Linked DNA regions of Zobellia alginiliquefaciens. The protein of the gene in region 1 interacts with the protein of each later gene in a pairwise test. Links are inferred from orthologs where the notes say so. Each region holds a gene or a part of one and is shown on either strand. Other genes may lie near its edges.

Region 1 (16,513 bases):
GTACGTACTGTACTTTGTCTCACGATCGTTTTTTAAAGATATAATAGCTTTTGCAGGGTTATCAGATGACTCTGCTAGCCTTTTACCTTTACAATAGCTACAATATTCAGGAGAACCCGATGGAGCTCCGCCATTATCCAAGAAAGCCATTGCTTTTTCTCTTAGACTTTTGATATCAGTAAGCTCATCTTCCACTAACAACTGACCATTACGGTTAATGTTAACAGTAAAGATATTCTTCTCCTTAATTACTGGTGGCTCTTCCGTAGGCGGCTCAATAGGCGGCAACATACGATCCAAACCTGCATCAGTTTCAATGGTCGTGGTAACCAAGAAAAATATAAGTAGCAAGAATGCTATGTCTGCCATTGATCCGGCGTTTACCTCTGCTGGTCCTCCTCTTCTAGACATAATTTAGTTCTTTATTTATTTAATCATTTTTCTAACACCGCCCCAAAGCATAGCTCCAACAGCTATAAGAGTCAATATGAAAAATACATTTATACCAGCTCCGATTTGCTTAATTTCAGCTTCATCGGTAGATATACCTCTTTCGGACATTTGCTCGATACTAACATCGGTTCCACTAGCCATTACAAAGCCAATACCAACAACTAAAAGAAAACCAACAACTACAAAAAGCGTCTTCTTTAAATTAGCAGGATTTGAAAAAAGGTTTTTAAGAGCAAATACAAGACTGAACACTACCGCGATGCCTAACAGCAACCATGTAATAGCAAACATTGCATTAAGAGCTCCGTTATTGACCGCCTCGGCAGCCGGCATTTCAGACTCTGGAAGCATGAACCACAAGGCAGCGCCTATCAAGCCCACAACGACCAATATAATCTTTACAATTTTATGCATAATTTTAGGTATTACGTGTGCGACTTATTTTTTGTGATCCACCAACATATCTATCAAAACGATAGATGAATCCTCCATATCATTAACGATGCTATCAATTTTTGCAATGATATAGTTATAGAAAATTTGAAGGATAATAGCAGTAATAAGACCGAATACCGTTGTTAATAACGCCACCTGAATATCACCTGCAATAAGAGATGCACTCAAGTTACCAACAGCACTAATTTTCTGGAAGGCCTGAATCATACCGATTACCGTACCCATGAAACCAAGCATTGGTGCAATAGCGATAAACAAAGACAACCAAGAAACGTTTTTCTCTAACTGTCCCATTTGAACACCACCGTAAGCCACAACAGCTTTCTCAGCAGACTCAACACTCTCACCAGCTCTATCTAAACCTTGATAGTAGATAGAAGCAACAGGACCTTTTGTATTTCTACAAACTTCTTTTGCAGCTTCAACACCACCGGAAGCCAATGCATCCTCTACTTGTTGTCTAAGTTTAGCAGTGTTAGTTGTTGCCATGTTCAAGTAAATAATTCTTTCGATAGCTACGGCTAGACCAAGAATCAAACATAAAAGAACAATACCCATAAAGCCGGCACCACCTTGTATAAACATTTCTTTCAAAACCTGGGTAAAACCTTTTTCAGCTTCGGCCGGGGCATCTTGCAGCATCATTGCTGTATTAGCCATTGCATTCACAGTATTTGTACTCATTACAAACAACCCGCCCACGGCTAGGATAGAGGATAATTTTTTCATTTGTTCAAACTTAAATTAGTTATTTAATAGGGTTAAAGATATAAAAAAATCACAATAAAAAAAGTAAAACTTCGTTGCATCAGGGAAGTGGCCGCCAAATATAAAGCAAGACCTATAAACCGGCCTTTCAGCCAGTGTCGTTGCCTGATATTATCAAGCTCAGACTTCCATTTAGCATATAGAAACTAAACTTACAAATATTTCCAGTCTAAACTAATATATACTGAAAAATCTTTTTGTTCTGCAGAGAGGAAGGGATTCGAACCCTCGATACACTTTTGGTGTATACACACTTTCCAGGCGTGCGCCTTCGACCACTCGGCCACCTCTCTAAATTCATCTTACACTACGCCTTTTTCAACAAAATCAGACCAGACAAGATCACCCTTTTTAAGGGGTGCCCAAATAACAAAAAAAATATTAGTTGATGAAATTAAAACTGCTAATTTTCTTGTACCTCCCCTCGCAACGAAGTCTCAAATATGCTTTTGAACAATTTATACGAAACATTATTACCCAAAAGGTACATTAACTTGGCAATTGCAGCTTCGGTCGTAATGTCTTTACCATTAATAACTTGCAATTCCTCCAACTGTTTACTGGTTTCATAACGCCCCATTGAAACACTGCCACCCGAACATTGTGTAACATTAATAATGTGAATGTTATTTTCTTTTGCCTTTTTTAGAATATCGATCACCCAAGGCTCATTTGGAGCGTTTCCAGCGCCATAAGTTTCCAAAATTACACCTCTTAGACCTGGTATATTGACTACTCCTTCCAAAACCGCAGGACCAATACCCGGGAACAATTTCAATATAGCCACATTAGTATCCATATATTTATGCACCTTGAACTTCTTGCGTTTCACATAAGGCAACAAAGATTCTTCATTCACATTTAAGAACACTCCAGACTCTATTAATTCCGGATAATTCAATGAAGCAAATGCCTGAAAGTGTTCCGCATTTATTTTTGTGGTGCGGTTGGCGCGATACAATTTATATTCAAAATACAAGCCTACCTCCTGAACAACCGGTCTATTATTTCTCTGTAACGCAGCAATTTGAATAGAAGTAATCAAATTTTCCTTAGCGTCCGTCCGTAAATCTCCAATGGGCAATTGAGAACCGGTAAAAATTACTGGTTTAGCTAGATTCTCTAGCATAAAACTCAAAGCGGATGCCGTATAACTCATGGTATCACTGCCATGAAGGACAACAAAACCGTCATGCGACTCATAATTCTCTTCTATAATTGTGGCGATCTGAACCCAATGCTCAGGATTCATATTGGACGAATCTATTGGCTCATCAAATGAAATAGAGTTAATTTCACAATCCAACTGCTTCAGTTCCGGAATATTTTTAAGCAGCTTATCAAAATTAAATGCCTTTAGCGCGCCAGAATCATAGTCTTTTACCATACCTATGGTACCACCTGTATATATTAAAAGAATGTTACTTTTATTTTTCAAACCTAGAATTTTTAAATGTTATATTGAGAACAGTATCATTTACACCCCAAATACTTGTTTTGAATTTTTGGTAGTAATGTCCGCTACCGATTCCGTCGAAACTTCATAAACGTCCGCCAACTTCTCAAGCACATTCATTATATAGGCACTTTCATTTCTTTTGCCCCTATACGGTACGGGTGCCAAATAAGGTGAATCCGTTTCTAGAACTACATTTTCTAATGGAATTTGGTCTAAAAATTTATCTATTTTTCCATTTTTAAATGTCACAACACCTCCAATACCAAGCTTCATATTGTACGAAATAGCTTTTTTAGCTTGCTCAAGAGTGCCTGTAAAACAATGAAAAATACCGAATAAATCCGCTCCTTTTTCACTTTCCAACACCTCAAAAACCTCATCAAAGGCATCGCGGCAATGGATGACTATGGGCAATTTAAATTTCTTAGCTAATTGTATTTGTGCACGAAACGCCTCCTGTTGTTGTTTTAGAAAAGTTTTATCCCAAAATAAATCGATTCCTATTTCGCCCAAAGCAAAAAATTTTCGCTGCTCAAGCATTTCTTCAACGTGTTTTAATTCTTCCTTGAAATTTTCTTTCACATGTGTAGGGTGCAAGCCCATCATCAAAAAAATATTATCAGGATAAGACTTTTCAAGATCAAACATAGACTGGGTATACGTTGAATCTATTGCAGGGATAAAAAAGCGCTCAATACCAAGAGCAATTGCCCTTTTAATAGCTTCTTCCCTATCCTCATCAAATGCCTCACTATACAAATGAGTATGCGTATCTGTTAGTATCATGCTGCAAAAATAGCCTTATCTTTGACAAAAAGAATACATGTCCTCTCTGAAAAGATTTCTTCGGAAAAAAAAATACACCCAAATACCTTTAAAACTCACACAAACGGACCACTTTGAAATATTGGCGAAAATCAACGGTATAAAAGGAAGATTTATTTTAGATACCGGAGCTTCCAATACCTGTATTGGAATCGATAAAATAGCCCAATTTGGTTTAGCTTCCGAAGCATCTGAAGTAAAAGCGGCAGGTGCCGGAGCAACGGATATGGAAACCTTGATATCAACAAAAAACAAAATTGAAATAGGGAACTGGAAAAAGAAAAACCTAAAAATTGTTCTTTTTGACCTGATCCATGTCAATCAGGCCCTGACTGCCCACAACGCGTTACCAGTTGATGGTATTATTGGCGCCGATGTTCTTAAAAAAGCAAAGGCTGTAATAGATTATGATAAATCTTATGTCTATTTAAGCAAATAACTATAGCAGAAGATTCTAATTATACATTATAAAAAAAGCCCCAAAGATTATAATCTTTAGGGCTTTATATATTAAAGGAGCAGCCTTACTACATTTCCAAAGCTTTCTTTACATTACCATCCATCAATAATTCTTCAGGATTTTCCAATGCTTCTTTTATTGCCACCAAAAATCCAACAGATTCTTTACCATCAATAATACGGTGATCATAGGATACCGCTACATACATAATAGGTGCAATTGCTATGGCCCCATCTCTAGCGATAGGTCTTTCTACTATATTGTGCATACCTAAAATTGCACTTTGCGGTGGATTAATAATTGGTGTTGACAACATAGAGCCAAAAACACCGCCATTGGTAATAGTGAATGTACCTCCAGTCATTTCGTCAACGGTAATCTCACCTTCACGAGCCCTAATAGCCAATCTTTTCACTTCCGCTTCAACCCCTCTAAACGTCAGGTTTTCTGCATTTCTAATAACAGGAACCATTAACCCTTTTGGTCCGGAAACAGCTATACTAATATCGCAGAAATCATAAGAAATCATTTCCTTACCATCTATCATAGAGTTGACGGCAGGATACATTTCCAGTGCACGAACTACAGCTTTGGTAAAGAAGGACATAAATCCTAAACCAACTCCGTGCTTCGATTTAAAATCATCTTTATATTGTTTTCTAAGTTCGAAAATAGCCGACATATCAACTTCGTTAAAAGTTGTAAGCATAGCAGTCTCGTTCTTAGCCGACACCAAACGTTCCGCCACTTTTCTACGCAACATTGAAAGTTTGGAGCGTGTTTCACCTCTACTTCCACCTGTAGGAGTACCCATTGAAGGAACCGCATTTACAGCGTCTTCTTTAGTGATACGGCCATCTTTGCCACTTCCTTTTACGGCCGCAGCATCAATACCCTTTTCACTTAATATTTTCTTTGCTGCAGGAGAAGCTACACCAGAAGCGTAAGTTTCTTTTGCTGGAGCAGGTTGAGGCGCCTTAGCCTCTTCTTTTTTAGGCTCACTTTTCTTCTCTTCCGCTGAATCTTTCTCAGCAGAATCACCTTCAGGTTTAGCACCGTCCGTATCTATTAAACAAACTACCTCACCAACGGCAACAGCATCCCCTACTTCAGCTTTTAAGGTAATAATTCCGCTTTCTTCAGCAGGAAGTTCCAAAGTAGCTTTATCCGAATCAACCTCGGCAATGGCCTGGTCTTTTTCAACGTAATCGCCATCTTCTACCAACCATTCCGCAATTTCTACTTCGGTGATAGATTCGCCCGGAGATGGGACTTTCATTTCTAATATCATGCTATACTTATTTGCTGTGTTATCTTTACTATTTGAACAACCAACCCCTAATCTTCACTAGGTTTAGGTAATGGTTTTGACATATTATTCTTAGTCTTATCGAATACATAATCGATTACTTGCTGATGCCTCATTTTTGAACGAACGGCACTACCGGCAGCAGGAGAAGCATAAAATCTTCTTGAAGCCACCCTAAACTTGTCCGAATCACTAAAATGCATCATCATATGACTCCAAGCACCCATGTTTCTAGGCTCTTCTTGAGCCCAGACCAAATCATCGGCCTTTTTATACTTGGCAATAACGGCCTTCATCTTTTCCGCTGGCAACGGAAACAATTGCTCCACACGAACCAAAGCTACATCTTCTCTATTCTGCTCTTCTTTAACCGCTAGTAAATCATAATAAAACTTGCCGGTACAGAACACTACCGACTTTACTTTACTAACAGTAGTAGACTCATCATCTATAACCTCTTGAAAACTTCCCGAAGCCAATTCATCTACGGTAGACACTGCTTTAGGATGCCTTAACAAACTTTTAGGCGTAAAAATAATCATTGGCTTTCTGAAGTTCACCTTCATCTGCCTTCTTAGGATATGATACATTTGCGCAGGTGTGGTAACATCTGCAATATACATATTGTCTCTTGCGCAAAGTTGCAAGTATCTTTCCATGCGTGCGGAAGAATGTTCTGCTCCCTGACCTTCATAACCATGTGGAAGCAACATTACCAAACCGTTCTGAAGTTTCCATTTATCCTCTGCAGCCGAAATATATTGATCGATCATGATTTGAGCACCGTTGCTAAAATCTCCGAACTGAGCTTCCCAAATTGTTAAGGTATTTGGGCTTGCCATGGCATAACCATAATCAAAACCAACTACCCCATATTCCGAAAGCAACGAATTATAAATTTGAAATTTAGCCTGCTCATCACTTATATGATTAAGTAGTATTACCTCTTCTTCACTCTCTTCCACCTTCATTACGGCATGTCTATGCGAAAACGTACCACGTTCCACATCTTGACCCGACATACGCACGGCATACCCCTCTTGCAACAAAGTACCATAGGCCAATAATTCACCCATAGCCCAGTCTAACCTATCAGATTCGAAGAACATTTTCTTACGATCTCTTATCAGTTTATCAACCTTTCGCAAGAATTTTTTATCCTTTGGAAGCTCGGTTATAACTTTCGCTATTTTAGTAAGCTCATCTTTATCAAAAGAAGTATCTACATTCTCCATCATTTCCCACTCACGAACATTGACAAAGCCCTTCCATTCATCCGCCATAAACGGAGTGATTTCGGTTTTATCCTCTTTACGGGAATCTACAAGCTCCTCCTCTAAGGAAGCCTTATACTCTTCTTCCAACTTTTTAACAAAGTCAGATTCTATGATACCTTCCGCCAATAATTTCTCCGCATAAATATCCCGCGGATTTTGGTGCTTAGCTATAGCCTTGTACAATTTTGGTTGTGTAAAACGAGGTTCATCACCTTCGTTATGACCATATTTTCTATATCCTAATAAATCAATAAATACATCCCTATTAAAACGCATACGATACTCCAAAGCAAATAGAGATGCATGCACTACAGCTTCAACATCATCCGCATTTACATGTAGAACCGGACTTAAAGTTACCTTACCTACATCTGTACAGTACGTAGATGAACGCGCATCTAAATAATTGGTAGTAAACCCAATTTGGTTATTCACTACTATATGTATAGTACCATTAGTTTTGTATCCATCAAGATTTGCCATTTGTACTACCTCGTACACTAATCCTTGACCAGCTATTGCCGCATCACCATGCACAACAATAGGAAGTACTTTTGAAAACTCGTCTGGAAAATGAGCATCTTGCTTTGCACGGGCAATGCCCTCTACGACTGCACCAACTGTCTCTAAGTGAGAAGGATTTGGAGCGATGTTCATTTTTATTTTTTTACCATTGTCCGTTTTACGATCAGACGTCCAACCTAAATGGTATTTTACATCACCATCAAAAATCTCTTGCTCGTAATCTTTACCATCAAATTCACTGAAAATATCTTTAGCGGCTTTGCCAAATATATTGGTAAGCACGTTAAGTCTACCTCTATGCGCCATACCCATTACAAACTGCTCCACACCAAGTTCTGCAGCACGTTCAACAACGGCATCTAAAGCAGGAATCAATGATTCGCCCCCTTCTAATGAAAATCGTTTTTGTCCAACATATTTGGTATGCAAAAAGCCTTCAAAAGAAACCGCTTGATTCAGTTTTCTAAGAATACGTTTTTTATGTTCGTTGTCGAATTTTGGGTGATTGTCATTAACATTCAACCAATTTTGAATCCACTCAATACGCTCTGGCTTACGAATATACATATACTCAACACCAATGGCATCACAGTAAATGCGACGTAAGTGATCAATAATTTCTTTTAAAGTACTCGCACCAATACCAATAACATCACCCGCACTGAACACGGTTTCCATATCACTTTGTGATAGGCCAAAATTTTCGATATCAAGCGTTGGCTCATATTGTCTACGCTCTCTAACAGGGTTGGTTTCCGTAAATAAATGTCCTCTACTACGGTAACCATCGATCAAACGAATGACCTGAAACTCTTTCTGAAGAGATTCCGGCATTTCCGCAACAGCATTATTCTGAGTTCCGTTGGCTGAGACCAAAGTCTCTAAATCCAGCTCGTCCAAAGCGGATTCCGTTCCGAAATCAAATCCTTGAAAAAATGCTCGCCAACTAGGCTCAACACTATCGGGGTTAGTAATATACTTGTCGTATAGTTCCGCAAAAAAAGAGGTATGAGCGGTATTTAGAAAGGAATATTTGTCCATAGAAGATTCTCTGTCATGCAAATAAATGGGTACAAAAATACAACATTTCCCATTTCCGGGGCGTATCTTAGTATGCAATATTGAAAAAATAAAGATAATGATTAAAAAACTTTCTTTGATCTCAAAAAAACTTTTTTTCGGGTTATTTCTTATACTTATCAGCATAAGTTGTTACGCACAAAACACTTCTAAATCTTCAGATTTCTGGAATAATGTACGATTTGGTGGCGGATTAGGTTTTGGACTGACAAATGGAGGTTTCAATGCATCCGTAGCTCCCAGTGCCATCTATCAATTTAACGAACAATTTGCAAGTGGTGTCAGCCTTACATTCAACTATGCCAAATATGATAATAATAAGCGCTACGCCTATGGCGGAAGCATTCTTTCGCTTTACAATCCTATTCCTTTCTTACAGATTTCTGCGGAACTGGAACAACTACGCATCAACCAAACATTCTCTTTTAACGATTTTTCTACGCTGGAGGAAAACTACTGGTCTCCCGCCCTATTTCTAGGTTTGGGATATACAGACCGGAATTTTACGGTCGGTCTTCGCTATGATGTGCTTTACGATGACGAGAAAAGTATTTATGCAAATGCCTGGATGCCTTTTGTACGGGTATATTTTTAGGAATATTTTTCTTTTAACCAGACTTTTTGCAACTCTCTTTTCAAAACCAAAAAAGTAACCTGATCAGCTACTTCTACCACATCCGTTACCTTAATTTCCTTGAACGCTCTTTCCGGCACATCTACAATATAGAGCAAATTCAAGTATTCCGCAAAGCGCTCCATTATAAGGCGGTAGATTTTCTCCCTCAAAACACTTATGAGTCCTTCAGGGAGAACATCTACATCCAAATCTATATAAATATTAGCAAGACCAAAGTCTTTTATAATCTGAGCGACCAGCTTCTGATAAAGCTCTTTTTTCTCCGCATTGGCAAGTAACTCCGTACTATCTGAAAAATTCAAAACCATAAATTATCTACGTTTCCAATCCCAAGTTGGTTTTACTTACAAAGAAATTAACAGCATTTTTTCAACCGGACGAAGCCCTTATTAAGTTATGCCCTAATTTTTTGCTCCCATTCCCAAGCGGACTTCATGGCTTCATCTAAAGTGTATTGAGACTTCCACCCTAAAACTTCATTCGCCTTTGTAGTATCCGCGTAAGCAGAAACAATATCCCCAGCTCTTCTATCTACTATTTTATAATTAAGTTTCTTACCTGAAACTTTTTCAAAACTGTGAATTACTTCAAGTACCGAGCTTCCTTTCCCTGTTCCTAGGTTAAAAACTTCATAATTATCCTCATTTTTTCCGCCCAATAAACGCTGTAATGCCTGAACGTGAGCTTTAGCTAAATCTACCACATAAATATAGTCCCGAATACACGTTCCGTCTTCAGTAGGATAATCATCCCCAAAAACCGATAATTGCTCTCTTAACCCCGCACCAGTTTGTGTAATGAAGGGCACTAGATTCTGCGGCACACCAATTGGCAACTCACCTATATTTCCACTAGGATGTGCCCCCATGGGATTAAAATAACGCAGCGCAATGGCATTTAAACTAGAGTTTATAGCACATGTATCCCTAATGATTTCCTCTCCTATTTGCTTGGTATTTCCATAAGGGGATTCTGCAGGCTTTACAGGAGCCTTTTCACTAATAGGCATTTCATCTGCCTGCCCATATACTGTACAGGACGAACTGAAAATAAAATTGGAATTATCCTTTTTAGACAATTCTTTTAAAAGGTAAACCAGTGTACCCAAGTTGTTTTCATAATATAAAAGTGGCTTTTCTACACTTTCGCCAACCGCTTTTGAAGCTGCAAAATGTATAACCCCCTCTACGTCATGGTGTCTTTTGAAAAAATCTTCAACCTTAGCTTTTTCTTTTAAATCTATTTTTTCAAAAAGAGGCATTTTACCCGTTATTGAAGAAATACCTTCCAGCACTTTCTCAGAGGAATTGGAGCAGTCATCAATTATTACCACCTCAAAACCTTCGTTTTGAAGTTCTACAACTGTATGTGAGCCAATAAATCCTAGTCCGCCGGTCACTAATATTTTCATATTCTATTTTTTTCAAAAAACACTCTATCAAAAGTGAATTCAATATTATTTATAATTCAATCTTATACTTTACGAGAGCAATGATAAATTAACCGTTCACAAATTCCAAAACCGTTTTTGTTATAAAATCTATTTGCTCACTATCCAATTCTGTATGCATTGGCAATGAAATCACTTCTTTAATCAGTTGGTTCGTTACTGGAAAGTCGGTTTCATTATACCGCTCATCCACATATGCTTTCTGCTTGTGCAACGGAATGGGGTAATATACCCCACACGGAATGTCATTATCCGCCAAATGCTTTACCAAAGCGTCTCTTTTTCCGTTGGTAATCCGTAAAGTATATTGATGAAACACATGGCAATTACTATCATCATTAGTTGCTATATCACACTTTATCGTCTTTGGAGTAATAATATGTGGCTGCCCTTTAAATGCTTCATTATAACTTCGGGCGGCAGCTCTCCTGCTATCGCAATAACCATCTAATTTTGGCAATTTTGCCCTGAGTACCGCTGCCTGAATAGAGTCCAATCTAGAATTTACACCTACCACATCGTGATGGTATCTTTCATACATACCGTGATTAACAATACCTCTTAACGTGTGTGCCAATTCATCATCGTTAGTAAAAATTGCACCTCCATCCCCGTATGCTCCTAAATTCTTAGACGGAAAAAAAGACGTAGCACCAACATGACCAATGGTGCCCGCTTTTTGTTTCCTTCCATCATCAAAAGTATAATCTGCTCCAATAGCTTGTGCATTATCCTCTATTACGAAAAGATTATGTTTTTCAGCAAGCTCCATAATAGCGTCCATGTTGGCGCATTGACCAAACAAATGAACAGGAACGATTGCTTTAGTTTTAGGCGTGATCGCTTTTTCTACAGCAGCAATATCTATATTAAATGAATCTGGCTCAACATCTACCAAAACAGGGATTAATTGTAAAAGCGCAATAACCTCGACCGTAGCTGCAAAAGTAAAATCTGCCGTAATAACCTCATCACCAGGTTGTAGACCTAAGCCCATCATTGCTATTTGCAGGGCATCTGTACCGTTGGCACAGGGTATTACATGTTTTACTCCTAAATACTCTTCCAACTCGGCTTGAAACGACCGTACTTCTGGTCCGTTTATGAATGCCGAAGTTTCCATAATAGTAGCTATAGCTGAATTGACTTGTTCCTTTATTCCTTCGTACTGGCCGCCTAAGTCGACCATTTGAATTTTTTTCATTGTCATGAATTATATAAATCGCAACAAAAATACGAAACCATGCAGTACTATTTTATGTAAAGAAGCGTAATTTAGCGCAAAATATGAATCAGTGCATAGCATCTATAATGTGATTGTTCAGATTTCTTGGTTCTTCCTGAAAATTCTGGCTCTTTTCAATTCTAAATTAAAGTTGTTCGTAAATGGCCGTAAGCATTCCTTTTACTTGCTGGACAACGCTATTTCCAAAGAAGACAAAACACTTTGGGTGCATGCTGCATCTCTAGGTGAGTTTGAACAAGGACTCCCCATAATTGAGAAGCTCAAAAAGGAATACCCTACCCATAAAATTGTTCTTACGTTTTTCTCCCCGTCCGGATATGAAGTCCGAAAAAATACGCCCGTAGCGGATGTGGTAGCCTATCTACCCATGGACACCAAAAAAAATGCAGCTCATTTTATAAAAACCGTCCATCCGGACATTGCCATTTTTGTTAAATATGAGATTTGGCCCAATTACATGAAAGTGCTTGAAGAGCATAAAGTTCCCGCTGTACTGATTTCTGCTTTGTTTAAGAAAAATCAGATTTATTTTAAAGCCTACGGTGGATTTATGAGAAGTACCCTCCGTAAATTCTCTAATTATTTTGTTCAGGATCAGAACTCAAAAACACTATTGGAATCCATTGGAATAAAAAATGTGGAAATAAGCGGAGACACCCGCTTGGACCGTGTTTCCGAAATTCTGGACCGAGATAACTCCCTTGATTTCATTGAGGTCTTTAAAAACGATAAACTTTGTTTCGTTGCCGGAAGCACTTGGCCCGAAGATGAAGCTATCTTAATTGACTACATAAACAACGCTCCAAAAAACCTGAAGTATGTATTGGCGCCACACACTATTAAGAAGGATAAAATATTAGGTCTTGCAGGAGCATTTACAAAAAAAACAACACTGTATTCAAAGATTGACAGTAATAATCTACGTGATTATGATGTGCTGATTATAGACAACATAGGACTATTGACCAAAATCTACAGTTATGCCGATATTGCTTACGTTGGAGGCGGATTTTCTACCGGATTACACAATACATTAGAACCTGCAGTATTTGGAATACCTGTTATTATCGGGCCAAATTTTGATGGTTTTAAAGAGGCCGAAGATTTAGTGGAGCAAAGAGGCATCTACCCCATAAAGGATCAATGGACATTTGGCGAACTTTTGAAAAAATTACTGGACAGCCCTGAATTTAGAAAAATAACCGGCGATATCAATGCAGCTTATATTTCTAAAAATAGAGGTGCAAGCTCAGAAATAATGCATCACATTCGTGACCTTATTTAATCACTTTCTTAGTTCTATATTCTATTTAAAAAAAGATTCCTCAAATGCTGACCGTTTGCCTATCTCATGATTAGCAAGCCCGGGTTATGTCAAAATTTTAATTCTATCCACTTGGAAATTGCAATTCATCTTCTTTTTTTGACAGTTCAACCCATTAATATACTCAACACAAAGCGTTTAAGTCAAATAATTCGCAATATCTTGGCTTCGTGTTTATTAATTTCATAAATTTAAGAAAATCTAACACTTATGGAACAAGAGCTAACTATAGGAGTAAAAATGCTCAATGGATTTCTTCGAATTATGATTGCCTGTCTGGTATTTATTTTATTGGCTGTACCGGTAGCCCTCATTTTGGATTTGATCGGAATCTTGTAGCAACCTAAAAAAATTTAATTGACCAAGCATAAAAAAGGCCCTCTATGAGGGCCTTTTATTTTTTAGAAAGAAAACTACAGCTTGGGCTCCCAACCTTCTGCATATTCTCGTTTCCACCAATCTTTCATTATTTTATCATTATTAAGAACCTTACCCGTTTTTTGGTCAATCTTTAAGGTTTCTCCAGCGTCTTGTGCCATATTACCTAAATGACAAAGCATAGTAGTTACACTAGCGTCCTTAATATCTGAATTCAAGGATTTATCCTTACGGATAGCTTCAAAAAAGTTACCAATGTGGTTCCAATCTAAATCTCCAGCACCTTGCGTGTTCACCGTAGCACTTTGTTGGCCAGCCTCCTTCTCTTGTTTAATGATATTCCCGTTCAAATCAAATAACTTATAACCTCCACGACTTAGCGTAATAATACCTTTGCTTCCGTAAATAGTAGCTCCCCTACCTGGTTGTTTAGGTATAATTTTACCACGGCTATGACCTGTCCAAGTTATAAACTTATCACCCGGATATTTATAAGTAACTTGTTGGTTATCTACGAACTGCCAATCATCATCATACGCATATTTCCCTCCAAAGGAAGTAACACTTTCAGGTAAATCAACACCTAGTGCCCATCTACATATATCTATTTCATGTGTTCCATTGTTATGTACCTCTCCCGTACCCCATGTTTTAAACCAATGCCAGTTATATGGGTGCACATTATCGCGGTAATCTTCTCGTGGTGCCGGCCCTTGCCATAAATCCCAATCCAAGGTTTTGGGAACTTCTATTACATTTCCCTTACCTATAGAACCCCTGTTATTAGAATAATAGGCCTCACCTTTATATACATCTCCAATTATACCCTCTCCAATTTCCTTTACAGCTAGCTTGGAAGTTTGAGCAGAACGCTGTTGGTTACCCATCTGAACCTTTTTTCCATACTTCTTTTGAGCCTCTACCAATAACTGGTTTTCATACGGGTTATGACTACAAGGCTTCTCTACGTAAACATGCTTACCTGCCTGTAACGCCATTATGGCCATTGGTGCATGCCAATGCTCTGGTGTTGCAATAAAAACGGCGTCTACCTTTTTATTTTTTAAAACTTTTCTAAAGTCCTTCTCCACTTTTGGCACGTAACCTATATTTTCTTTACACCATATGTTATGTTCTTCCAAAATGGTATCATCTACATCACAACTAAACAGTACTTTAGCATTGGGGTCCTTGTGGATTGCCATAAAGTGTGCTTTGGCCCTACTACGAACACCAATTACGGCGCAATTAATACGGTCGCTTGATCCCAAAATTCGCGAATAACTTTCGGCCGACATAGCGTTTATACTTCCTCCAAATGCCAAACCGGCAGCACCTACTGATGCTTTTTTAATAAAATCTCTTCTATCTGAACTCATCTCTATATTTTACAATGTTGCTAATATACCTTTTACGTACCCTATTGATTCCATCATACCTGGTAATGGATCATCTCCCTCTGCCTCATATTCCAAGGCTAAGGTTCCTTTATAATTTAATTTTGAAACGGTCTTTAAAAATGCGGGGAAATCAATGACACCACGACCAATTATACAGGTTTTCCCATCGTGTTCCGCAGCTGTTACATCTTTTAAGTGAATATCAAAAACCCGATCAAAAAACTCAGTCACATCTCCAGAAGGGTCTCTCTTTATCCGCTGGGTATGGCCAATATCTAAGCAAAGGCCCATACGCCTATCCCTATCTTTTATTTTAAGGTAGGCGCTCTCGGCACTAGGGAACACTTTATCTCCGGGGCCATGATTATGAATAGCTAGTTTAATATTGTATGCTTTCACTTTCTCTTCTACATAATCCAAAAGACTATGGCTAGGTACTCCTACAATCATATCCAATTCAGCCATTTTAGCATATTCAAAGGCTTGATCCACCTGCGCATTGGACTTCATATAAATAACTCCAGCGCCATAGAAATCCACACCTTTCTCCTTGCATTCCGCCACTGCACTTTTTATCGTGTGCGCACCCGAATCTAGCGGTAAATGCATACTTTTTAAGGTCATCCGCTTTAAACCGCACCTCAGTGTCATATCTAAAGCCTTTTCCCGGGTGAACTCACGTAGTGTATACGAGGCTACTCCCAGCTTCAAATCGGGTTTTAAAAAATCAGCTTTCTCCTCGGTGGTGGCAGCTTCTGCTAAACTTGGAAAAGATAGCGCTCCAACTCCCAAAACTCCGGCAGATGTTCGCTTTAAGAAACTTCTTCTGTTCGCTTTCATTAACTTGTCTTGTTTGTCTATTTGATTAAATTGGTTTTGGTCTACCATGACAACACCTTCAGATTGCGAAAAAACCATACAAAGGCCACTAAATATATAACACTTTTAAACTTTCTGCAATACATTAGGCATTACCTTAACATAACCTCTGAATTTATATAAAAAAACAAACATTTAATTTGGCTTAATTTCTGTATTTTGGATGTCCCTCAATATGATAAAATGAAAAACTTTGACTTGAACCACCTTATTCCGCAACTAGCAGAAAAGGGCACATGGGTAGGCAGATGTATGGTGCCGGAAAAGAAGGCTTACAATGGTGTAGCCGGACCTCATGTGGTGTTGGCTAAAAATGGTAAAGTCTACGACCTGTCCGAGTATTACAACTCTACCAGCGAGATAATAAATAGCATGACCCCAGTTGCTAGCTTAAAAGTGTTAACCGGCTTACCCATTCTTGGAGGTATAACGGAGGTCTTAAACAATTCCCTTTATTTCAATACCAATCCTGAGCACCCTTACTTCATTGCTCCAAACGATATACAAGCTATAAAAGCATGTGGCGTAACTTTCATTAAAAGTTTACTGGAACGCGTCATTGAAGAAAGAGCAAAAGGAGACGCGCA
Region 2 (16,371 bases), 3.6 Mb from region 1 along the record:
TTTCATAACCTACGACACCACCAAGCAGAGGTTGTGAGTCCGCTAGGAAACCTAACGCAATAGATATCCAAATCATAAAAATAAGACCCCAAATCCATTTTTTGAGAAGCCCCTTTCTTTCTAAGCTCAAAAAGAGGTGTAATCCGGTGATGCAGACTAGAATGGTTAGAATAATGGAAGCAACTCCAAAACCTTTATAAACAAAGAAGTGGCTAACACTAGCACCAAATTTATTAAGCAGATTTTTAGCTTGTTCATTTCTATTGGTAAATTCAGACAATAGACTCTGGTCGTCTTGCCACGTAAAATAAAAGGAGACGAACGAGAAGAATAAAGCCATGCTGAAAAGGATCAGCAAGCTTCCTAAAATAATCTTGTTCTTTTTAGATACCGTGAAGCTAGCTTTTTTGGGGCTTGCCTTTTTTTTGGTTGTCGTTGTTTTCTTTTTGGCCATTACTTTTTTTCCACTGGGTGCAAAAATACGTATTACGAAGTTTTTGGAGTAGAGATTACGAAAAGTCTTTTTGCTTTTATAATATACATACTCTTTTTAAGGTGGTTATGGTTCTATTGTTCCTTGTTTTAGGCATCTAAAGTCTGTTAAGGATACCATCATACAGTGTTGAACAAAGTGAATTTCCATCTTACCCCCTTTTTTTGTTTTTAACGGATTTTTTTTCGCAATGTTGTTCTACAGTCTTTTATCCAGCTTGGGCAATGTAGTGAAAAGTATAGGCTAAAAAATATATGCTATTGAATTATGATAAATTCGTAGAGTGAATATATTCTATGGGTTCGGTAAGCATATTTTGCTTATGCCAAAACGGATTGGAATTAAAGTAGGGCTTCGCTGATTAGAATATTTTCGGGATGTAGATAATACAGCCTACTATGGTAGCGCCAATTGAAACAAGCATTACCGCACCTGCTGCAACATCTTTTATAAAGCCTATTCTCTCATCAAATTCAGGGTGAATGAAATCGCATATTTTTTCAATTGCGGTATTGGCGCCTTCCACACCTACCACAAGAGAAACAGCAAAGACTTGAAAAATCCACTCAGTTGTAGAAATTTCATAGTAAAAGCCAGCGATAGTTACAGCCACGGCCAAAAACACCTGAATTTTGATACTGGCTTCGGTCCTGATTAAAAGCAGGGCTCCACGTAAAGCGAAGCCCACACTTCTTATTCTATTTACAAGAAAGGATTCTTCCTTAGGCATCGGCTAAAACTTCTAGAGCCGCTTTGTAATTTGGCTCATCTACGGTTTCAGGAACTTGCTCTGTATAGATTACTTCACCTGCTTCATTAAGAACTACTACCGATCTAGAAAGTAATGCTGTCAAAGGCCCGTCAGTAAAGGTAACAGCGTAATCTTTTCCAAAACTACCATCGCGGAAGTCAGATAGCATTTCTACATTGTTGATGCCTTCTGCACCACAAAAACGAGCTTGAGCAAATGGTAAGTCTTTGGAAACACATAAAACCACTGTGTTTTCTATTTCTGCCGCCTCTTGGTTAAATTGTCTAACGGATTGCGCACACGTACCGGTGTCAACGCTAGGGAAGATATTTAAAACCACTCTCTTGCCCGAATAATCCGAAAGGGATGCAGATGAAAGGTCGTTTTTTGTTAATGTAAAATTAGGAGCTTTACTTCCGTTTGCAGGAAGATTTCCTAAAGTGTGTATTTCGTTTCCTTTTAGGGTTACTGTAGCCATGATATGTTCTGTTTATATTGGTGGTGAAAATATAAAATTATGGCTAATTATAGGCGCTCCATAAGAGAAATATAGTTTTAAGTAACAAAAGGAAAATAAAAAGTGAAACAACTCAATTGATTTCATTAAAAATCAAAAGTTATTTCACTTCTAAACAGTTAAACAGTAGTAAAAAGTACGTACTTAACTTATTTATCTATGGAACCCATTACACGTTGCATAAATTCATTTAAAGCTTCCTTTTGTGGTTTGCCTTCTTTTATGCCTTTTTGCACTTCTAGTGCACCGTACATGTTTGAAATCAATTCACCAATAACATCTAGTTCTTCGTCTTTAAGCGAGGATACTTCGGTCAGTGCTTCTAGGGTCTCAATTGTTTCAACAACAAAATCTTCGTCGTTTTCTTCAATGAAATTCGTTAAATGCTTAATTACTGGAAGCTTCACTGATCAATTCTTTTAGAACATCGTATTTGTTCGTTTGTACTTGATTTTTAAACTCTCCGTTAGTGAAAGTGGCAAACGTAGGTAAGTTGTCTACATTGGCTAGTTTTCTGCTTTCAGGAAATTTCTCGGCATCTGCAATTACGAAAGTGAAATCTCCGTGCGTAGAGGCCTCTTTTTTGAACTTAGGCTTCATAATACGGCAGTTACCGCACCAACCAGCAGAATACTGTACTATTACATTTTTCTTGTCTGCAATGATTTCTTGCAGATTATCTTGATCCAATTCCAATACCATATCTAAAGGGTTTTAAAATTTGTGAATACTACTTTTAAATGATACCGCTTGTATGTATAGAATACAAGCGGTAATCTTTATAGTTTCCGCGGCTAAAATTAATTAGCGTGTGCAGAAAGGTAACTTGCAACACCTTTTCTATCTGCAGTCATTGCATCTTTTCCTTCTTCCCAGTTTGCAGGACAAACTTCTCCTTTTTCCTGTACGTGGGTGTACGCATCAATAAGACGTAAATATTCGTTTACGTTTCTACCTAATGGCATGTGGTTGATGCCTTCGTGGAATACAGTACCTTCTTCATCAATAAGGTAAGTAGCACGGTAAGTTACATTGTCACCTTCAACAGTAACAACACCAGTTTCTTCATTGTACTGCTCGTTGGTAATATCTAGGATGCCTAAAGTAGAGGCAAGGTTCCGGTTGCTATCTGCCAATAATGGGTAGGTAACACCTTCAATACCACCATTGTCTTTATCGGTACTTAACCATGCAAAGTGTACTTCTGCCGTGTCACAAGATGCACCAATTACCAATGTGTTTCTTTTTTCGAATTCGCCTAAAGCCGCTTGGAATGCATGTAATTCAGTTGGACATACAAAAGTGAAATCTTTAGGGTACCAGAAAAGAACAACTTTCTTATTATTTTTTTGAGCTTCTTCTAAAACGTTCAATTGGAATGTATCGCCTAAATCATTCATTGCGTTTACATTCAAGTTGGGGAATTTTTTACCTACAAAAGCCATATTCTATTGTTTTTTAAGTTTCAATTTGAATACAAAATTACATGAATATTATCCCGGGCAACGTAATGTGTATTTAAAAAATTGATATCAGAATAACTAATGCAAATGCTTAGGAGCGCAAGGTGGAATTGTTGTTTATTCGATAAGAAAGAGATGTTAAAATTGCTTGATTGGCAAAGAATCAACGGCGGGTTTAGAAATCCATAATTAGTGGATTTGTAAATTTTTTCATTTTTTTTAGATGGATGCTTCTTTAGTGGTCAATTGCTTCAATTTAATGCTAAAAGCGGCAAAAATCAAGGTCATAATTGGACTCAACCAGTTAAAAACTGCAAATAGGGCAAACTCAGCTGTGCCAACACCTAAAACGCTACTGTGATATGCTCCACAGGTATTCCAAGGAACAAGTACAGAGGTTACCGTACCAGAATCTTCCAAGGTTCGGCTAAGATTTTCGGGAGCTAAGTTTTTATCGGCATAAGCTTTACTGAACATCTTGCCTGGCACTACAATGGCCAAATACTGGTCCGAAGCGGTAATGTTCAGTGCCAAGCAGCTTCCAACTGTACTGGCAAATAGCCCGAAAGTAGTTTTTGCCATCACCAATAAGGATTTGGTAATACGGTCCAAAGCGCCAATTCCGTCCATAATACCTCCAAAAACCATAGCACAGATAATAAGCCAGATAGTGCCCAACATTCCGGCCATGCCAGATGCGGAGAATAGGTCATTTAAGGACTCATTGTCGGTTGGAACAGATGTTTCTACGGTAATAGCCGTGAGAATCCCTTCATAGCCAGATCTTAATGTAAGTTCTTTGGCTCCAGTTATATTCGCAACTACATCTGGCTGAAATATAAGAGCAAATAAAGCACCTAGTAAAGTTCCGATAAGCAAAGCTGCTAAAGGCGGAGTTTTCTTAATAATAAGTACCACAACAACTATAGGTACTAGAAATAACCATGGATTTATATTAAAAGCGGAGTCAATTGAAGTTAAAATTGAGTTTACATCCGCAGAACCTGTAGTGTCAATAGTAAAACCTAGTACAATAAAAAAGATAAGTGTCACTGATATTGTGGGAACGGTGGTGTAGAGCATATACCTAATGTGCTCAAAAAGTTCTCCTCCCGCCATGGCAGGGGCTAAGTTGGTGGTGTCGCTAAGTGGTGAAAGTTTATCACCAAAATAAGCTCCTGATAATACTGCGCCGGCAGTCATACCTAGGGATATACCCAAAGCATCGCCTATACCAATAAGAGCAATACCTACGGTGGCCGATGTTGTCCAGCTACTACCTGTTGCAACGGATATGATTGCGCAGATAAAAACGCAGGCCGCTAAAAATATTGTGGGATTCAAAACTTGAAGGCCGTAATAGATCATTGCGGGTATGATTCCGCTTATCAACCATGAGCCGGCGAGTGCACCTACCATTAATAGTATGAGCAGCGCACCAGTGGTGGATTTTAGGTTTTCGGCAACCTCTGCCATCATTTGCTCGTAGGATACTTTGTTGAATACACCAACAATCGCGGCAACCGCACCACCTAATAAAAGGATAAATTGGTTAGAGCCGCTAAGGGCATCGTCTCCAAAAACAAAAACATTATAGGCTAGCATAGCAACAAGCGCTATTACAGGAGTTAGTGCTTCCCAGATATTCAACTCTTTGTTTTTAACGATGTTTTCGTTTTCTCTGTGCTCCCCTGAATTTTGGTTTGTCATTAATATCGGTTTAGCTATTAGGTAATATTACAATTTTGATGGGGTTTGTGCAACTTTTGTATAAATTGGTAAAGGATACCCTAAACCGGAAAATAGTGTTAATTTTGTAATTCAAATTCAAAGAAAATTTTATGAGTTCATATGACGTGGCCATTATTGGCTCAGGACCAGGAGGGTATGTAGCAGCTATTCGTTGTGCACAATTGGGATTGAAAACAGCAATAATAGAAAAGTACAGTACTTTAGGTGGAACTTGCCTTAACGTAGGTTGTATTCCTTCAAAGGCTTTGTTGGATTCTTCTCATCATTATGAGGATGCCGTAAAGCATTTTGAAGCGCACGGAATTGATATTCCAGGTGAAATAAAAGTAAATCTAGAGCAGATGATTTCTAGAAAGGCGTCTGTTGTAAAACAAACATGCGATGGTGTTAAGTTCTTGATGGATAAAAATAAAATTGATGTTTTTGAAGGCTTGGGTAGCTTTAAGGATGCTACTCACATCAACATTAAAAAGAATGATGATAGTACGGAAACTATTGAAGCTAAGAATACTATAATCGCCACTGGAAGTAAACCTTCATCTCTTCCGTTTATCAAAATTGATAAGGAACGTATTATAACGTCTACCGAAGCATTAGAGTTAAAAGAGATACCAAAGCATCTTATTATTATTGGAGGTGGAGTAATTGGTCTAGAGTTGGGTCAGGTGTACAAACGTCTCGGTGCCGATGTTACTGTGGTTGAATATATGGATAGAATTATCCCAACTATGGATGCTTCCCTTTCTAAGGAATTGACAAAGGTTCTAAAAAAGCAGAAGGTGAAGTTCAATCTTTCGAGCAAGGTAAAATCTGTGGAAAGGAAAGGTGATGAAGTTATTGTTAAGGCCGATGATAAAAAAGGGCAAGAGATAGAGTTGAAAGGTGACTATTGTCTGGTAGCAGTGGGAAGAAAGCCATATACTGATGGTTTGAACGTTGAGGCAGCCGGTGTTAAATTGGATTCTAGAGGTAAAGTAGAGGTGAACGACCATTTGCAGACTTCAGCTTCTAATATTTACGCTATTGGCGATGTTATTCGTGGTGCTATGTTGGCTCACAAAGCGGAGGAAGAAGGTACCTTGGTGGCCGAGCAATTGGCAGGTCAAAAACCACACATTGATTATAACCTAATTCCCGGTGTAGTGTATACATGGCCAGAAGTTGCTTCTGTAGGTAAGACCGAAGAGGAATTGAAAGAAGCCGGTATAGAATATAAAGTGGGTCAATTTCCAATGCGTGCATTAGGTCGTTCTCGTGCAAGTATGGATTTGGATGGATTTGTAAAAATGCTAGCGGATAAGAAAACGGATGAAGTTTTAGGGGTTCATATGATTGGAGCCCGTAGTGCGGATTTAATCGCGGAAGCAGTTATTGCAATGGAGTTCCGTGCATCTGCTGAAGATATTTCTAGGATGAGTCATGCGCACCCTACTTTTGCCGAAGCGGTAAAAGAAGCTGCTCTTGCTGCAACGGATGATCGTCCGTTACATATTTAAAAAAGAAACTTCTTAATACAAAAATCCCCGAAGAGCATTGCTCCTCGGGGATTTTTTTGGATATATAGTTTTGTAAATGCTATCTGATACTTAATTTTTTGCCCAACCCACTCTTCTTAGTAATCTGTGCAATCGGTTTTTTGCTATTTGAAAAATGTTTATAGCATAAACCTCGACCTTTATATAAGCAAACCTTAAAGCGATTGTTGCTTTTTGGTTAATAATTTCTTTGTGTTCTTCATATTTAAGAGCGGTAAAAGTACATAGGAACATAAATGTCAACGCTCCTGAAATGGCAACGGTAGGAGTTAGGGAGTGATTGAAAAATCGATACAATCCCAAACCTGTAAAAGAGCCATAAAGGATAATAAAATGAACGATATAAATGGACAGTGTGCTTTGTCCGATTTTTAGTACTGTCCTATTTTTAAGTAAGCTTCTAAAGAGCATAAATACACTAAAAACAATTAAAACGTCACCTAATCGTATAAATAAGTAATTATTGAAGTAAATGTTCGCAAATAACTGTAAATCTGTCCATTTGGATAGCTGTAAAAATAAATCCGAAGAAAATGAAATAAGCACTGCTCCCGCTAAAGCGAAAAACGGAATAGCAACGGGATACAAGTACTTAAAATTTTTAAACTTCGTAAAAACAAGTGAAAGGAACCCACCAAAGGAAGCATATCCGAACCAAGGTAGAATAGTGAAAACAGAACCATTGCTTTTGGTTAGGTAATTCGCAAAAGCATCCGGTAAAAATGAAAATCCCCATGTCTTGTAGGTTGGTTCAAAAATGAACAGCAATAGCGTAATACTGACCAATGCTGTTGGGAAAACAAATTTCTTTCGGTTTTGAGCTAATAGATATATGCCAATAATCCCCAATAAAGAAAGACCTATGCAATGTAGAACATCAATTAAATAAAATGAATCGTATATTTTTCCCTGTAACAGACCTAAAAGGTTCATCCGTAATAAATATCCAATAAAGAGTAATTCTAGCCCTCTTTTAACTCCTTTTTTAACTCGTGGATTTTGAAGTCCGGTTGTATCGCCTTTGACTAAAAGATAGGTAAATATAAATCCTGAAACCGTAAAGAAGACCGGAGCGGTGATGCCTCTAAAATATTTCCAAATAGAAAAAGCAGCATTGGTACTATCTCTAAAAACGGGGTCTAAGAGCCCATCAATAAAATGCCCCTGAAGCATCATGAGAATGGCCCATGCACGCATGGCATCAATGAAGTATAGTCTTGTTGTTTTGTTTTCCACTAGTGGTCGTATCAAAAATTGGCAAAAGCATCAATAAAACTCAAAACTTTGCTTTTTAGTACATCCGCTATAAATCTGCGGACAATTAAACGGCAAAATAACTATCTTATATACTTGTAATACAGTTAGTTTGGATGTTTGCGTCGCAAAATTAGATAAATTCCTCGCAATTCAACTGTATTTGCTATATTTTCGCTAAAACACATCTAACTACTCACTATGGCAGCGATATTAGCATTTGCAGGTAGCAATTCTTCAAAATCTATTAATTACCAATTGGTTAAATACACGACTTCTTTTATTGATGGTCAAAAAATTCAATTGTTGAACATGGTTAATTATCCATTTCCAATGTTTGGCGAGGATTACGAGAGAGATAATGGGTATTCAAATTCTTTGGTGGAGCTTAAGGATGATATGGCTAAGGCAGACGGCATTATTATTTCGGTAAACGAGCATAACAGCGGGCCTTCGGCATACTTTAAGAATCTGACCGATTGGCTTTCGCGTGTGGAACGTAAGTTTTTAGATGGTAAACCGGTATTGTTAATGTCTACTTCAGGGGGTCAAAGAGGAGGAATTACTGCCTTGGAAACTACTAAGAGTGTGCTACCTAGGTTTGGTGCTGAAGTTGTTGCTACGTTTTCTTTGCCTTCGTACAGTGCGAATTTTAAAGAGGGGGAAGGTATCACCAATGCAGAACTTGCTAAGACGCACCGTGCTGCTGTAGACCAATTTTTAAGTAAACTTTAAAGGAACTCCCATTTGCGTATTTCTGCGTCTTTCACTGTTTCCGATATTCAAAAATTCAAAGAGAGGTTATTGCTTTGGGCGCAACAATTTGAAGAAATTGTTTGGCTTGACAGTAATGGGCACACGGGTAAATACAACTCGTTTGATGCGCTGTTGGCTGTTGATGCGCTTACAACAATTAAAACGGATAGTGATAAGGCTTTTGATAAGCTGAGAGAATTTCAAGAGCAAGCTAAAGACTATATTTTTGGGTATCTTTCGTATGACTTAAAAAATGATATTGAACGACTTTCCTCTAAAAATAACGATGGCTTAGGGTTTTCTGACTTGTTTTTTTTTCAGCCTAAAAAAATCATTAAAATTACTGGTAACACCGTATGCTTTGAATATCTGCTTATGGTAGATGATGAAGTCCAATCTGATTTTGAATTGATTTCCAACGAAATAAAGATAGAGGAGGAAGCGGTTACCGAAAACATTAAAATAAAACTCCGTGTTTTTAAGGATGAATATTTCCGGCAGGTAAGAAAAATGTTAAGCCATATTCACCGTGGCGATATTTATGAAGCTAATTTTTGCCAGGAATTTTATGCGGAAGACACTCAGATCAATCCTTTTAAAACCTATCAGAAGTTAAATAAGATATCAGCAGCACCGTTCGCATCATATCTTAGGGTGTATGACAGGTATTTGCTTTCGGCCTCTCCGGAGCGGTATTTACGAAAAGACGGGTCTAAGCTAATTTCCCAACCTATTAAAGGAACCGCAAAGAGGGCTGAAAATGCAGAGGAGGACGAAAGATTGATTGAGGCTTTAAAAAACGACCCAAAAGAGCGTGCGGAAAATATAATGATTGTGGACTTGGTTCGTAATGACCTTTCAAAAAGCGCGCTAAAGGGAAGTGTAAGGGTTGAGGAACTGTGTGAAGTCTATACTTTTGAGCAGGTGCATCAAATGATTTCTACGGTTGTTGCGCATGTGGCGGCAGATGTTAATCCGGTAGATGTAATTAGACAATCATTTCCCATGGGCAGTATGACGGGAGCGCCAAAAGTTTCGGCCATGAAAATAATAGAAGAGCTAGAGGCTTTCAAAAGAGGTTTGTATAGTGGTGCGGTAGGCTATTTTACACCTGAGGGTAATTTTGATTTTAATGTCGTAATCCGAAGTATTCTTTATAACGCTACCCAAAAGTACGTTTCTTATTCCGTGGGAGGGGCAATTACAGCAAAAGCAATTCCTGAAAAAGAGTATGAAGAATGTCTTTTGAAGGCTAAGGCTATGCGTGAAGTTCTGGAAGGTTGAGCTAGCGTAAGAGTAAGCTCGTTTCTACTTCTAAATTATAATTCTTGATTACCTTTGTGATGTGCTAGAAGAGTTCCAAAAACATATTGAAACAAATTTTCAAAACTTACTCAAAAGTAATTTTTTACTTGCTTGCAGTGGAGGCTTGGATAGTACTGTTTTGGTAGATCTTTGCAGTAAGTCTAAACTGGATTTTGCCATAGCACATTGCAACTTTAACTTAAGGGGTGAAGCAAGTAATGGCGATGAAGAGTTCGTTAGAAAACTGTCTTCTTTAAGTGGTAGAAAATTTTACACAACTAATTTTAATACAATTGGTTATGTTGAAAAAAATAAAGTATCGGTTCAGCTAGCTGCAAGGGAGCTAAGGTATGATTGGTTTGCAAAAATCATGCAAGAAAATGATATCAAAACCTTGGTTACGGCGCACCATGTAGATGACAGTGTTGAGACATTTTTAATCAACCTTTCCAGAGGTACAGGTATAGATGGCTTATCTGGAATTCCCGAAAAAACCGATACCATTTCAAGACCGCTTCTTCGGTTTTCTAGAAGTCAAGTTTTAGCGTACGCAGAGGCTCAGAATTTACAATGGCGAGAAGATGCCAGTAATGCGGATACTAAATATTTGCGAAATAAAATTCGGCATGAGATTGTACCGCTTTTAAAAGATTTGAATCCTTCTTTTTTAAAGAATTTTACAACAACACAAGATTATCTTTCTGATAGTGCAGTAATTATTGAGAAACATATTGCTGAATTAAAGTTCAGCTTGTTACAAGAAAAAGATGGGGTCATACGTATTCCGATCAGCGAATTGTTAGAATTAAAGCCTGTATCGGCTTATTTACATGCTTTATTTAAGGAATATGGATTTACGGAGTGGAACGATGTAGAGAATCTATTATTGGCCATGAGCGGCAAGGAAATACATTCTAAAACACATCGATTGGTAAAAGACAGGGATTTCCTTCTCTTGACTGAAATAAAGAAAGAAATAGATGTTGTCTATCAAATAAAAGAGGATCAGATTCAAGTTTCTGAACCGGTTCCACTCAAAATAGAATCAGTAAAACATTTATCGTCTTTAAATACAAATACACTTTACGTAGATAAAAAAGCGTTAAAGTATCCATTGATGATAAGGAAATGGGAAAAAGGCGACTACTTTTATCCTTTAGGGATGCAGGGTAGAAAAAAGCTATCCAAGTTTTTTAAAGATGAAAAAATAGATGTGGTTTCCAAAGAGCGCCAGTGGTTGCTTTGCTCTGCCGGTGAAGTCGTTTGGGTAATTGGCAGGCGAGCGGATGAACGCTTTAAGGTGACCGAAAGTACAAGTGAAATTTTAAAATTCACATTAAATTAATGAAGCATATAATAGTATTTATTTCGTTGTTTTTTAGCTTTTTAAGTGTGTTTTCTCAGGATGATGAGAATCCGGTGGTTTGGTCGCAAGAAGTTAAGAAAATAAGCGATACGGATTATGAGTTGATACTTAAGGGAAATATAGCTGAAGGTTGGCATGTGTACTCTCAATTTACTTCAGAAGGTGGTTCTTTGCCCAGTGAGTTCAATTATAAAAATGCAGGTGAAAATTATGAGCTTGTTGGTGAAACTTTAGAGAGCGAAACTATTGTTGAGTACAGTGATATTTTTGAGGTAGATGAAACTTTTTTTAAGGAAACGGCCATTTTTACTCAGAAAATAAAACTACTTAATCCGGATGTCAATCAAATAGACATCAACTTTTTTTACCAGGTTTGTAAAGAGGTTTGTATTCCGGTAGACAAAGATTTTAGTTTTGTTCTTGACGGGGGAGACGCTGTACAGGAAGAGAAAACTATAGATGAACATAGTAAAGCCCTAAGCTCGGCTTTAAAAATAGATTTGAAGAACAAAGAACTTTTAGGAACTACTCATGAGGTAGGTGAGGCAAGTTCCGGCCTTTGGATGATTTTTGGTTTAGGTTTCCTAGGTGGATTAATAGCATTGCTGACCCCTTGTGTTTTTCCTATGATTCCCCTTACGGTATCTTTCTTTACCAAGCATTCTCAGAAAAAATCAAAAGGAATCATAAATGCCCTGTTGTACGGTTTCTTTATTGTTTTGATATACTTTTTATTAAGTCTGCCGTTTCACATTTTTGACTCCGTTGACTCGCAAATATTGAATACCATTGCTACGAACATCTGGTTGAATATTGCTTTCTTCTTAATTTTTGTGTTCTTTTCGTTTTCGTTTTTCGGGTATTACGAACTGACTTTACCGAGTTCTTGGGCGAATAAAATGGATGCTGCTTCTTCTAAAATAGGAGGTGTAATCGGTATTTTCTTTATGGCCGTTACCTTGGCTATTGTTTCATTTTCATGTACGGGACCTATTTTGGGAGGTCTTTTGGGAAGTACAGTTTTGGAAGAAGGTGATGTTGCAATGAACCTTTCAGTAGGTATGACCGGTTTTGGCGTTGCGTTGGCATTGCCATTTGCCCTTTTTGCATTGTTCCCTGCGTGGTTAAATTCGCTCCCAAAATCTGGAGGTTGGATGACAACAGTAAAGGTGGTACTTGGTTTTCTGGAATTAGCGTTAGCGCTTAAATTCTTGTCCAATGCAGACTTGGTGGGTAATTGGGGAATACTTAAACGTGAAATTTTCTTGGTCATATGGATTGTATTATTCGTACTGTTGACCTTGTACCTTTTTGGAATTTTTAGATTCCCTCATGATGGTCCAAAACAAAAACTGTCATTAGGTCGTAAGGCTACGGGCATAGTGAGTGCTGGTTTTTCAATTTATATTCTATTGGGGCTTTTGGGAGTTTCCAACCTTAAGATGCTCAGTGGTTTTCCACCACCGGCATTTTACAGTGTTTTTGAAACCGAAAGTGATTGTCCGTTGGGAATAGATTGTTATAAAGATTTTGATGAAGGGGTAGCGCATGCAAAAAAAGTGAATAAACCAATTCTATTGGATTTTACGGGCTGGGCTTGCGTTAACTGCAGAAAGATGGAAGAAAACGTTTGGAGCGAACCAGATGTTTATTCTATTCTAAAAGAAGATTATGTGCTTATTTCGTTGTATGTAGATGATAGAAAAGAGCTACCGGAATCGGAACAATTCGATTTTAAATATGATACTGGTCGTGTAAAACATATTGAAACGATAGGTCAGAAATGGGGTACTTTTCAGACCGTTAATTTTAATGCGGCTTCTCAACCGTATTATGTGTTAATGTCCCCTGACTTGGAAATCTTGAACAATGCCGTACAGTATACCGATAGTGATGTGTATCTTAAGTGGTTGAGGGAGGGATTGACTAATTTTGAATAAAACAGAATTGTTATAGAAAAGAAAAAAGGTCACTATTAAAGTGACCTTTTCGCTTTTATTTATCAAAAAAATTATTTGGTAATTCTTCGGGAAGCAGATGTGCCTACTATAGCGTCTAGTTCGGATAAAAATGCATTATGCACTTCTTGTTGGCTAAGTATTTGTCCTTTTTTCTTAGTTCCATTGGCTAAATCAAACCCTGCTTTGGCAGCCGCTAAGCGCTGTGCAGGAGTACCGTGATGCCCAGGGCTTTCAAAACCACAATCCCCAATGTTAAAAAATGCGGATAGAAAGTCCTCAACTCGCTTCCAGTTGTATGTGGCTCCTCTTTTGTGAGTTAGGAAGTATCCAGTAATAAAATCCGCTTCCAATTCCGTCATTCTTGTGGATTCAGGCGTATCGTTGAAAGCGGGTATAGGATATTGCCAATCATCAAAGTTTAAAAACTGTATTTGGTGACCCCATTCATGAGCTAAAATGCTAGACCAAACCACTTTGGGGTCAAGTCCCGTTTCTTCAAGTAATGTAACAATGCCATCTCCGATAACAATAGTTCTATCAAAAGTAGCGAAGCCGTCAGAAGCAAAGAAAGGGTTCTCGGGAATTTGATCGCTATTTGTATTAAAGTTCTCGGCAATCTCTAAAATGTAATCGATTTCTTCTGGAGGTGCTGAAGAATAATTTTCATAAATGTATTGGATAAAATCCAAATCCTCTAGAGTTTCTGTATGTTGGCCATTGACAGTAATTAGATTGGCCATTCCCCAGAATTTTTCAAGGCTTCTAACCTGTTGTTTCACATAATTCGTATACTCCCCATCAGCGCCAAAATAATCTGTATTCTTACCTTCATATGCAGCTGCAATTTGGTTTATGGCAAAGTAATCTTCAAGAATTATGGTAATAGCATCAGGATTACCATCCCAAGCCGAAATAAAACCATCAATCAACAAATCATTGTAATAATCTGCGACCTCATTGAATGGTGTATCTCCGCATTCACTTGGCTCAACCGCCGTAGTAAGCTTTAAGTTGGGTTTGAATTCTCTTACGGAATTAGAGAAATCCAAGTCAAAGTGTCCTTTGGCAGGAGTAGTAATGGAAGCTTTAGCGTTCACGGCGGCCGGCGCGGTAGTTTCATCTACCGGAATGGTGTCATCCGAGCATGAAGTTAACGTAAGGCCTATTGCCAATGCTAACCTTAGAATTTTTTGTTGGTTTCTTTTCATTGTGTAGTCTTTTTAAGATTTCATTTGAAAGTATCTAATTTTTTTAACAAGAAATGTTAAATTACAAACAAATTAAGTGAGAATTGAGATTAAAAATGTCAATTAACTGTGTTTGAGCTTCATGCGATTGTTAATACATAATTTTTATAGATTCCACTTTCTACCACGGTGGTTGTGGTTAATGGGTTACTCTTAAAGAACAGGAAGTAGTTTGTCCATCAATTTTAATCTCCTTGTAAATATTTCATATATTACATGAAAACTTAGACTTGAATGAGAAGATTTAAGCAATTGGGGTTGGGTTTCCTCGCTCTTATTGGTGTATTGGCCGTGATAATTGGCAGTTTTACATTTCATCTAAAACCTGACTACGATGGTGAAACTAAACTTCAGGGGCTTTCTGAAGAAGTTCAGGTTTATTACGATACATACGGAATTCCCCACATTTATGCAGAAAATGATCAAGATGCTTTTAAAGCGCTAGGGTATGTGCATGCACAGGATAGACTGTGGCAAATGGAGTTGTTGCGTCGTATCGGCAGCGGTAGACTTGCAGAAGTTTTTGGAAAAGATTTACTGGAAACGGATAAGTTTTTCTTGGCATTGGGCGTAGATGATTATTCCTCAGAAACCATAGCTAAAGTAAACAGCAATGATGAGTCGGTTCAATTGTCATTGGCTTATTTAGATGGAATTAACCAGTTCATTGAAGAAGGTCCTACACCTGTGGAGTTTTATCTTACGGGTACTGAAAAAAAGCCATTCGTTTTAAAAGACGTCTATAATACCTTGGGTTATATGGCCTTCAGTTTTGCTATGGCCCATAAAACGGATCCTTTATTGAGTAGGGTTAAGGATAAACTGGGCTTTGAGTATTTAAAGGATTTGGAAATTGATAGTGATACAACTACGCTGTGGATTAAGAACTATCCCCGTAATCGAGCGGATTCTATACAAAAATCAATATCAGAAGTAATGTCTTCTCTGGAGAAGTTGTCTATTCCTCTTTTTGAAGGGAGTAACGGCTGGGCAATAGCGCCAGAAAAGACTAAAAATGGTAAAGTGATTTTTGCTAATGACCCTCATATAGGATTTTCGCAACCTTCCGTTTGGTATGAGGCACATGTAAGTACGCCTAATTATGAGAAGTACGGATATCATTTGGCAGGTGTGCCGTATCCTATTTTAGGGCATAACAGGCAGCTGGCTTATGGCATGACTATGTTCGAGAATGATGATGTTGATTTTTACTACGAAAAGACACATCCAACGGACCCAAGGAAATATAAAAAAGGGAACGAATGGAAAGATTATGAGATCATATCCAAAACCATAAAAGTCAAAGATTCGGATGACGTTCATTTTTCCTATAAAAAAACACATCGCGGTCCTGTTTTAAATGGTATTGCGGATCAGATAACCGGAGAACGGCCCATTTCTATGTGGTGGATATTTACCAAAGTAGAAAATGAATTATTGAACGCCTTATATGACATGTCTTATGCAGCAAACCTCAATGAGTTTGCCCTTGCGTTGAAACAGCTACATGCTCCTGGTTTGGGTATTGTATATGGGGATGCAGAAGATAATGTGGCCTATTGGGCTGCGGCTAAATTGTATCATATTCCGGATAGTGTTCATACCAAATTTGTGAATGAGGAGGGAAAGGGACTTCCTGTAGAAAAGAGGTATTTGGATTTCGGCAAGAATCCACATACTATTAATCCCTCTTGGCATTATGTTTATTCAGCAAATAATCAGCCGGAGTCAATTGACGGAATGCTGTATCCTGGTTATTATTTACCAGAGAATAGGGCCAGAAGAATTTTTCAACTTTTGGAAAGTAAAAGTGATTGGGATAAGGAAGCGGTAGGACAAATGATTAATGATGATACTTCTCCTGTGAATGTTGAAATTGTAACCATGCTTCTTTCAAAATTAAAAATAGAAGGATTGGGTGCCTCTCGGATCAAAATATTGGATGCCTTAAAACAATGGAATGGAGATTAC

The links.
Region 2: the proteins of odhB (region 1) and lpdA interact in binary tests that used the Escherichia coli proteins (3 or more experiments, as listed by UniProt). The link is inferred for Zobellia alginiliquefaciens from one-to-one orthologs.

Annotation. Positions count from the first base shown.
Region 1 is NZ_CP119758.1:1,233,602-1,250,114, forward strand. Bases 3,601-6,573 are described here. They hold odhB (2-oxoglutarate dehydrogenase complex dihydrolipoyllysine-residue succinyltransferase), read right to left. Parts: upstream 5,713-6,573; coding sequence 4,489-5,712; downstream 3,601-4,488. Other genes in these bases: P0077_RS05225 (TatD family hydrolase), read right to left, coding at 3,601-3,922; P0077_RS05230 (retropepsin-like aspartic protease family protein), read left to right, coding at 3,960-4,400; P0077_RS05240 (2-oxoglutarate dehydrogenase E1 component), read right to left, coding at 5,760-6,573. Outside these bases: P0077_RS05200 (ExbD/TolR family protein), read right to left, coding at 1-411; P0077_RS05205 (hypothetical protein), read right to left, coding at 427-867; P0077_RS05210 (MotA/TolQ/ExbB proton channel family protein), read right to left, coding at 892-1,638; P0077_RS05220 (asparaginase), read right to left, coding at 2,081-3,115; more of P0077_RS05225, read right to left, coding at 3,155-3,600; more of P0077_RS05240, read right to left, coding at 6,574-8,573; P0077_RS05245 (alpha-ketoglutarate decarboxylase), read left to right, coding at 8,671-9,207; P0077_RS05250 (hypothetical protein), read right to left, coding at 9,204-9,557; UDP-glucose 4-epimerase GalE, read right to left, coding at 9,644-10,660; P0077_RS05260 (DegT/DnrJ/EryC1/StrS family aminotransferase), read right to left, coding at 10,749-11,903; P0077_RS05265 (3-deoxy-D-manno-octulosonic acid transferase), read left to right, coding at 11,995-13,230; P0077_RS05270 (Gfo/Idh/MocA family protein), read right to left, coding at 13,683-15,026; P0077_RS05275 (sugar phosphate isomerase/epimerase family protein), read right to left, coding at 15,036-15,965; P0077_RS05280 (fumarylacetoacetate hydrolase family protein), read left to right, coding at 16,110-16,513. UniProt on the Escherichia coli protein: E2 component of the 2-oxoglutarate dehydrogenase (OGDH) complex which catalyzes the second step in the conversion of 2-oxoglutarate to succinyl-CoA and CO(2).
Region 2 is NZ_CP119758.1:4,846,234-4,862,604, reverse strand. The notes cover bases 4,438-7,268. They hold lpdA (dihydrolipoyl dehydrogenase), read left to right. Parts: upstream 4,438-5,065; coding sequence 5,066-6,472; downstream 6,473-7,268. Other genes in these bases: P0077_RS20075 (heparan-alpha-glucosaminide N-acetyltransferase domain-containing protein), read right to left, coding at 6,563-7,268; nhaC (Na+/H+ antiporter NhaC), read right to left, coding at 4,438-4,934. Also shown: P0077_RS20115 (DNA translocase FtsK), read right to left, coding at 1-454; P0077_RS20110 (diacylglycerol kinase), read right to left, coding at 855-1,223; tpx (thiol peroxidase), read right to left, coding at 1,216-1,722; P0077_RS20100 (DUF6952 family protein), read right to left, coding at 1,911-2,168; P0077_RS20095 (thioredoxin family protein), read right to left, coding at 2,149-2,463; P0077_RS20090 (peroxiredoxin), read right to left, coding at 2,562-3,206; more of nhaC, read right to left, coding at 3,444-4,437; more of P0077_RS20075, read right to left, coding at 7,269-7,747; P0077_RS20070 (NADPH-dependent FMN reductase), read left to right, coding at 7,967-8,500; pabB (aminodeoxychorismate synthase component I), read left to right, coding at 8,513-9,805; tRNA lysidine(34) synthetase TilS, read left to right, coding at 9,867-11,171; P0077_RS20055 (protein-disulfide reductase DsbD family protein), read left to right, coding at 11,171-13,132; P0077_RS20050 (hypothetical protein), read right to left, coding at 13,204-14,361; P0077_RS20045 (penicillin acylase family protein), read left to right, coding at 14,635-16,371. UniProt on the Escherichia coli protein: Lipoamide dehydrogenase is a component of the glycine cleavage system as well as of the alpha-ketoacid dehydrogenase complexes.